DNA from 2 places in the Hydrogenophaga sp. RWCD_12 genome. Region 1 is predicted to be linked to the other one. Evidence: riboswitches for the same ligand, from Rfam matches in the RefSeq annotation. Region 1 holds a riboswitch; the other holds the start of a gene.
The links. A riboswitch is a leader RNA that binds a small molecule or an ion and turns the genes downstream of it on or off. The one in region 1 is predicted to bind cobalamin.
Positions count from the first base shown of each region.

Region 2: linked by a shared signal. The riboswitch ahead of ACLIJ1_RS04000 (TonB-dependent receptor domain-containing protein) and the one ahead of ACLIJ1_RS16750 (energy-coupling factor ABC transporter permease) in region 1 are both predicted to bind cobalamin.

Region 1 is NZ_JBKIXC010000004.1:271,266-275,258, forward strand. It holds gene ACLIJ1_RS16740 (ATP-binding protein) at 1-187, opposite strand, end outside; gene ACLIJ1_RS16745 (HD domain-containing phosphohydrolase) at 268-1,539, opposite strand; cobalamin riboswitch at 2,078-2,320, shown strand; gene ACLIJ1_RS16750 (energy-coupling factor ABC transporter permease) at 2,549-3,226, shown strand; gene cobM (precorrin-4 C(11)-methyltransferase) at 3,240-3,993, shown strand, end outside.
Region 2 is NZ_JBKIXC010000001.1:834,581-838,573, reverse strand. It holds gene ACLIJ1_RS04000 (TonB-dependent receptor domain-containing protein) at 1-1,074, opposite strand, end outside; cobalamin riboswitch at 1,152-1,406, opposite strand; gene ACLIJ1_RS03995 (DUF904 domain-containing protein) at 1,457-1,687, shown strand; gene ACLIJ1_RS03990 (cell division protein ZapA) at 1,684-2,067, shown strand; RNA gene ssrS (6S RNA) at 2,137-2,317, shown strand; gene ACLIJ1_RS03980 (sulfite exporter TauE/SafE family protein) at 2,451-3,266, shown strand; gene rraA (ribonuclease E activity regulator RraA) at 3,287-3,799, opposite strand.

The DNA.
Region 1 (3,993 bases):
TTCCATCTGCACACAGGTTCAGCGCGTCCACCCAGCCGGCGAATCCATCTCGATCCAGGCAGGCGTCAAATGCCATTCCTGTCAGCGTAGCGAGTGAATAGCCAGTCAAACGGCTCAGCGCGTCGTTGGCGATCCAAATGTGCCGTCCACGCACCAGCGCGGCAGGGACCGCAATGGCTTCGACCATCTCCGTAGCAGTCGACACAGCAGTTGCATCATCCAGGGCATATGGGTCCAAGTCTTTACTCCGTGATGTGGACGCCTTGCTCAGGCGTCAATGGAATCACTTCTGATCCACAAGAACATCTGAACGCCCTGGCGAGCGGCATATCCGGTCACCTGCCGCACGATCTTTTCGTCGAACACATAGCCTGTCGCCAGGAGAACTGCGTTGGTGCTTGACACCAGGTCTCGCGCCAGGACCATTCCGACCCGCAAGTCGCGCACGTCAATCTGGACGTCTTCCTTGGCAGCCGACTCCATTTCAGTCCAAACCTTGATCAGTGAATCAAGGACTTGGCGGTCATAGCGTGTGTCTGCGCCCCCTTTGAGGAGATGGCTCGCGCTTTCCGCGCTGTGATGCTGGTCTCCCAAGGACCCATGCAAAAGCTGGTCCAAGTCGGTGGCGGCGGCCACGATCCTTGCACCAATGCAGATGCTTGAGCCCGACAGGCCATCCGGAAAGCCCTTGCCGTCCACGCGTTCGTGGTGCTGGCGGACGATGCGCGAGACCGAACCAAGATGCTGCAGCGACATCAGCGCGGTCTCGCCATCCAGTGTGTGCCTTTGGTGTCGCTGCACCTCGTCCGGTGTGAACGCGGACACGGGTTTCGTGAGCATGGCGTCCGGGTAGCCGATCTTGCCGATGTCGTGCACCAACGCGGCGAGGTAGACGTCGCGCACATCCCGCTCGGAGAGCCCCATGTGCTTGGCGACAGCCCTGCTCAGCTCAGCTACCCGGCGCGAATGGCCGGACTCGCGGTGTCGCAGATCGATCAGGCTGGAAAGGACGCGAAAGGCCGCCAGGAGCGTGTCGTCGAGTTCCTGGTAGGAGGCCTCCAGCATGTCGTTGATCTGGGAGAGTTCGGCGGTCCGCGCGGCGACTCGGCTTTCCAGCTGCGCGTTGGCGTCTTTCAGCTGCTGGTTTTGCTCTTTCGTCAGTTGGGTTAGTCGGGCGTTTTCGCGCTCCAGTTCGCGCCGGGCCAGCGCGTCTTTGACCGACAACACCAGCTCCTGATCGTCCCAGGGCTTGGCCAGATACCGGTGGATGGCTCCCTGGTTGATCGCGGCGATGGTGGACTGCATGTCCGCGTAGCCGGTCAACAGCATGCGGATGATGCTCGGGTCGTGCTCCTTGATCTGCTCCAGAAGTCTGGCGCCGTCCATCTCGGGCATGCGCATGTCCGAGATCACCAGATCGACCTCATGTGTCTTCAGGAGTTCCAGGGCCTCCTTGCCGGACGAGGCCTGGAGTGTGGTGATCCCGTGGAGGCGCAGCAGACGCCGAAGCGCATTGAGGATCGACGGTTCGTCGTCCACTGTGAGTACAAGACGCGGGACAACATGCAAAGCATCAGTTGCAGAGAGCTGAACTCCGTCTGGGGTTTGGGGGTGTTCAGTCATCATGTGGTGAGCTTTCAATTCAAGCGAAAGATGTTTAAAGAGTCCTTTACTCCTTGAAACAGCCGCCGATTGGTGAGTTGCGAGAGTTCGTTGCCTTGTCTACTCAGCTCACTCACCTTCAAAAACGTTGCATATGCGTTCGTAGCGCGAGGAGCGTCGTATGCGCTTTTGGTCTGTTCAGCCCCTACTGTCGATACATCAGCCCTATCGATGTGCGCAGCGTAGCGTGGTCCATTTGAATGTCCTTGATACATAAATCGTGCGACAAAGGTCTGCTTTGGGAACAAAGCCGCCATCGGGTTTGGTTGGACTGACAGCATGCGACAGCTCCCGGGGGGCAAAGCCGGAAAAAGCCGCATGGAAGCAGCCCAACTCTTGTTGCCTCGTAAGGGTCTTGCATGCCCTCGTACTTGCGAAGCCAGGTGCGGCGCATGCGAGTTGGCAGAAGTCGCAGGTATAGAATCATTGCGTTGGTGCTCGCAACATCGTTCCGATGCTGCAGTTCAACGGGAAGCAGGAGGGGGAGTCCCACACGGGCGAACCTAACCTGCGCTGCCCCCGCAACGGTAAGCAGACGGGTGGGTCGAGGCAATGCCATCGCCCCCCATTTCTCAAAATTTCGCCACTGGCTCACGCTGGGAAGGCTTTGAGAAACGCTCTGTCAGCCCGGATACCGGCCAACAAGGAGGCTGCGCGTCAAGCGCGGCCACATTACCCAAACACCGTCGGGGAAGGCGGTGAGGGGTTTTCGCCGGTGTTCCCTTTTTGTCCCTGTGCATTGCCATTGCGAGTCTGAGCCGACGCTTGTGCGTTCGCTCGTCCAGGGCTTCCCGTTCGCCGCTGAAACCTGCTGTCGCCTCCCCTTGGGCCTTGCCGCTTTTCAAACCGCGTTGTGTCCAACGCATTCAACCCAAGGAGTCACCTCATGCACATCGAACCAGGTCTGGTGGACGGCGCCAAGCTCATCCTGAGCTACGCCACTGCAGCCGCTTGTATGGGCTACACGGCACAGCTGTCGCGGCATCTGATCGGCAAGGAAGGCACTGCGGCCTGGCTGGTGCGATCCGTGCTCGCGATGGCGCTGGTGTTCTGCTTCTTCGAGGTGTTGCCGCACCATCCGGTGGGCGTGTCCGAGGTGCACCTGATCCTGGGGACCACGTTGATGCTCGTGTTCGGTGTGGCACCTGCGGCGATCGGCTTGGCCGGTGGTCTGCTGATCCAAGGGCTGTTCTTCGCTCCGTTCGATCTGCCGCAGTACGGCATGAACGTCACCACGCTGCTGGTGCCGCTGTTTGCCACCGCTGCGCTGGCCAGGTGGGTCGTTCCTGACAACCTGGCCTATGTGGACATCGGCTACCGCCAGGCCTTGAAGCTGTCGGTGGCCTACCAAGGCGGCATCGTGCTGTGGGTGGGGTTCTGGGCGCTCTATGGGCGTGGGGTCGGTGTCGACAACCTGGTGAGCATTGGCCGCTTCGGTGCTGCCTACATGAGCGTGGTGCTGGCCGAACCGCTGATCGATCTGGCTGTGCTGGCGGCGGCGAAGGCGTTGCGCCGCCTCGCAGGCAGCGTGGCGGTGGAGCACCGTCTGCACCACGCCGCCTGATCGCGGGCGCACCATGGGAGCCGGAATTGTCTGGTTCGTCGGCGCGGGTCCTGGCGACCCGGAGCTGATCACGGTCAAGGGGCGCGACCTGGTGGCGCGGGCGGGCGCCATCCTGTTCGCCGGCTCGCTGGTGAACGAGGCGGCGACCCGTTGGGCGCCGCCGGGTTGCGTGATCGCCGACAGCAAGGACATGACGCTGGAGCAGATGTCGGCCTGGCTGATCGCACAGGCAGCGCGCTGCGACACCGTGGTGCGGCTGCAGACCGGCGACCCGGCGCTCTACGGCGCCCTGATCGAGCTGGTGCAGCCGCTGGACGCCGCGGGCGTGCCGGTGGCGGTGGTGCCGGGGGTGTCGTCCGCCATGGCCTCGGCGGCGGCGGCGGTCGAGAGCTTCACGCTGCCCGAGGTGACGCAGACCACCATCTTCACCCGGGTCGAGGGTCGCACGCCCATGCCCGAGGGCGAAGACCTGGCGGCCCTGGCGGCGCACCGCACGACGCTGTGCATCTTCCTGTCCATCACCTTGCTGCACAAGGTGGAGGCCGGGCTGCGCGCCGCCGGCTGGGCCGAGGACGCGCCGGTGCTGGTGGTGCACAAGGCCAGCTGGCCCGGCGAGGAGCGCATCGTGCGCGGCACGCTGGCCACCATCAAACAGCTCTGCCGCGAGGCCGGCATCGTCAGCCAGGCGATGGTGATCGCCAGCCCGACGCTGGGCGCGCGCCAGTGGCCGGAACTCACCCGGTCCCGCCTCTACGACCCCAGTTTCA
Region 2 (3,993 bases), on a different contig from region 1:
GTGGTCGCCGGCGCGCAGGCCGTAGCCGACCGCCAGCGCGTTCTGGTGGCGGTCGGTGTTCTGGGGCGTCGTGCTGGCGTTCTCGAGACGGTCCTCGCGGCGCTCCAGGTCGACCGTCAGGCGACCGGGGCCGACGCGCAGTTCGTTGCGCAGCAGCCAGCTGTCGACCTGGGTCTCGGTGAGATAGGTAGAGGGAGAGGTTTCGTAGCGCTCAGTGCCACGGGTGAAGCCCACGCGGGTGCTCCAGTCGTCGCTCCAGTGACCGTTCCAGTTCAGGCCCACGGTCTGCAGGTGGCTCTTGGTCTGGTCGTCCTTGCCGGCCACAAAACCGTCGTAGCCCGCCTTCTGGCGGTTATCCAGCAGCGTGGCTTCCAGCTTCTGGTCAGGGGTCAGTTTCCATCCGAGGCGTCCGGAGAACGACTCGTTGCGGTAGCCGTCCTTGTCGGGGTTGCCGGTGGGTTTGGCGTTGAACCCATCGCTGCGCTCGGCGCCGAGGCCGAACGCGTAGTCGACCGCGCCCTCCCCGCCGCGCAGCGAGGCGTTCACCTCACGGGTGTTGTGCGAGCCGATGCCCACGCGCACCGACGGGAAGAAACCGGTCTCGCCCTGGCGCGTGAAGATCTGCACCACGCCACCGATGGCGTCGGAGCCATAGACCGCCGCGGCCGGGCCGCGCAGCACCTCGATGCGGTCGACCTGGGACAGCGGGATCGCGTTCCAGCTGGCGCCGCCGGTCGACTGCGAGTCGATGCGCACGCCGTCGACGAAGACCGCGGTGAAGCGGTTTTCGCCGCCACGCAGGTAGATGTTGGTGGTCGACGCTGGGCCGCCGTTGCGGTTGATGGTCACGCCGGGCAGACGTTCGAGCACGTCGGCCACGGAGGCTGCGCCCAGACGATCGATCGCCAGGCGGTCGACCAGCGTCACGTCGGCGACAACGTCGGTGATGGGCAACTCGGAGCGGGTGGCGCTGACCACGACGACGGTCGGGGATTTCTGGGCCCAGGCGGCCACGGACAAGGTGCAGGCGAGCGGGAGCACGGCAAGGCGTGCATTGAAAACGCGTGAAGACATGTGAGAAGAACAGACAGAAGATTGCCCTCGCCGTCTTCCCCGACAGCGCATGGGCGTCACGGTGACGGCTCCGAGGAACGTGTCACCACCGTGTTGGCCGGTATCCGGGCTGGCAGAACAACTCTCATCGCCTTCCCGGGGCCGGAAAACCGGACTCCCAGTGGCTGCGGGATGAAAGCGGGGACGCAAGGCCTGCTGGCCGTGTTTCCCGTCTGCTTACCGTTGCGGGGGCAGCGCAGGTTAGGTCGGTCCGGTGTGGACTTTCCCTCCTGCTTCCCGTTGAACTGCGGCATGCGAACCACACCGCGAGCACCAACGGCGGGCATTGTAAGCCCGGGGGCCTTGCGGCAACCCTACAATGGCTCACTTACCTGTTGTCACCATGGCCGATCCCAAGCATCTTGAACTGATCGCCGAGCGCGTTGAGCGACTGCTCCTGCGCCATGAAGAACTTCAGCGCACCAATGCCTTGCTGCTGGACCAGGTGTCCGCGCTCAAAACCGAGCGCGATTCGCTCAAGTCCCGGCTGAACGCCGCCCGCTCGCGCATCGATGCCCTGCTCGACCGGTTGCCCGCCGGCAACGAGGCGGAGACGCCGAAAGACTCCCGATGAACAAACAGGTCGCCAAACAGATCGAGGTCCAGATCATGGGCCAGAGCTACCTTCTGTCGTGCCCGCCCGGCGGCGAGTCGTCCCTGCTGGACGCTGTCGAGCGCGTGGACACGGCCATGTGCCGCATCCGCGATGCCGGCAAGGTCAAGGCCCGTGACCGCATCGCCGTGCTGGCTTCGCTGAACCTCGCTTTCGAACTCTCTCAGAAGGAAGCCCAGAGCCTGGTGGTGCCGTCGTTTGCTACCTCCGAGCCCTCAACGCTGGCCGAACCATCTGCAACCGCCGCACTGGAAGCCGATGACCCGCAGGCACAGGCGCGTGTCGACGATCTGGTTCGGCGGCTGGACCAGGCGCTGGGCAGCGACGGCCAGCTGATCTGAGCTTCGGACTGGCGTCGGAAAATTTTCCGACGGACGCACCGGCACTGGCGCCCCACGGGCCTACAATTTCGCTGTCTGCAGTGCGCGCCGGGCTTTATATTTCCTTGAACCAATGCTCATTGAGCCCGGGCTTGGTACATAACGTGGTTGGTGTGAGCGTCTCGCGTCAGATGAACCCGAAGCCCCGTTGCCCTCGCCCACCTGAACCCCCGGTTCAGGATGACGGTCCGGCGGCATCTGCAGACACCTAATTCCCCACTCCCCCCTGCGCCGCTTCGCGGCTTCCCCCCTCTCCTGCGGGAAGGGGGACGTGGCCTGTGGACCGGCGGAGCCGGGTCCACGGCCACCCTCGTCTGGGCACCTTCTCCGAATGGGTTGCTGGCATGTCCCTTGAACCGCTGCTGATCGTTGAATTCGCCCTGTTGGGGCTGTGCTCCGGCTTTCTGGCGGGGCTGCTGGGCATTGGCGGCGGGATGGTGATGGTGCCGTTCATCAGCGCGATCCTTTCGCACCGTGGTGTGTCCGACGGGCTGGCGGTGAAGATGGCCATCGCGACGTCGATGGCGACCATCGTGTTCACCTCAATCTCCAGCGTGCGTGCGCACCACCAACGCGGTGCCGTGCGCTGGGACATCGTGCGGCGCCTGGCGCCCGGCATCGTGATCGGTGCAGCCATCGCCAGCCTGGGCGTGTTCGCCCTGCTCAAGGGTGGCTCGCTGGCGCTGTTGTTTGCCCTCTTTGTCGGGTTTTCGGCCACGCAGATGCTGTTGGACAAGAAGCCGCAAGCCTCACGCACGCTGCCCGGCCCCGCCGGGCAAGTGGGCGCGGGGACCGTGATCGGCTTCCTCTCCGGGCTGGTCGGCGCCGGCGGCGGCTTCATCAGCGTGCCCTTCATGACCTGGTGCAATGTGGCAATCCACAACGCCGTCGCCACCAGCGCGGCGCTCGGATTTCCGATCGCACTGGCAAATGCGATTGGATATGTGATCGCGGGGCAGAACGTGTCCGACCTGCCGGCGGGCTCCGTCGGCTATGTCTTTCTGCCGGCGCTCGCGGTGATCGGCGCGGCGAGTGTGCTGATGGCGCCCCTCGGCGCAAAGGCTGCCCACGCACTGCCGGTGAAGTCGCTCAAGCGTGCTTTCGCCGGTGTGCTCTATCTGCTGGCCGCCTACATGCTCTACAAAGGTCTGACGGCCTGAGCTGTTTGGCTGACGCTGGCTCAGCCAATCTGGTGCAACGGACGGTCGGCGATCACAGTGCCATCTTCGTCGGCGTAGAGCCACTCACCGGGTCGCACCGTCACGCCCTGGATGCGCACGACAACATCGCGCAGCCCCTGGTTGCGGCGGTCCGTGGGCAGCGGCATCGAAGCGAGTGCGCGGATGCCCGTCTCGCACACGGCCAGCTCGGCGACATCGCGCACGCAGCCATCAACGAGCACGCCGGCCCATCCATTGCGCGCAGCAGCTGCGCCGAGGTTGCCGCCCAGCAGCGCGCGCCGCAATGAAGCGCCACCGTCCACCAACAGCACCCTCCCCTCGCCAGGGCTCTCGACAGCGGCCTTGACCACCGTGTTGTCGTCCAGGCACTGCACCGTCACCACAGGGCCTGCAAAGCGGCGGTGAGCGCCGAAATCACGGAACACCGGAGGCAGAACCCGGAACGCGCCGGAGGTGTCGCCCTTGTGGGCATCGCACAGGTCGCAGGTGGCGAAATCAGGCGTGGAAGTCATCTCGTTTCACTCGCAAAAGGACAGGTTGGACACAGGTTTTTCGCAGACGAAATTGGATCATGCAGCGGGCCTGTGTTCACCAGCGACGCCCTGCAGGCGCATCGAGTGTTGTTTTCGGGGCCAATGTCGGCCGTTTTCCCTATGAAAACACGCAAAAAAACCGCGCCTCCACCTTGGAAGGAAGAAACATCTCC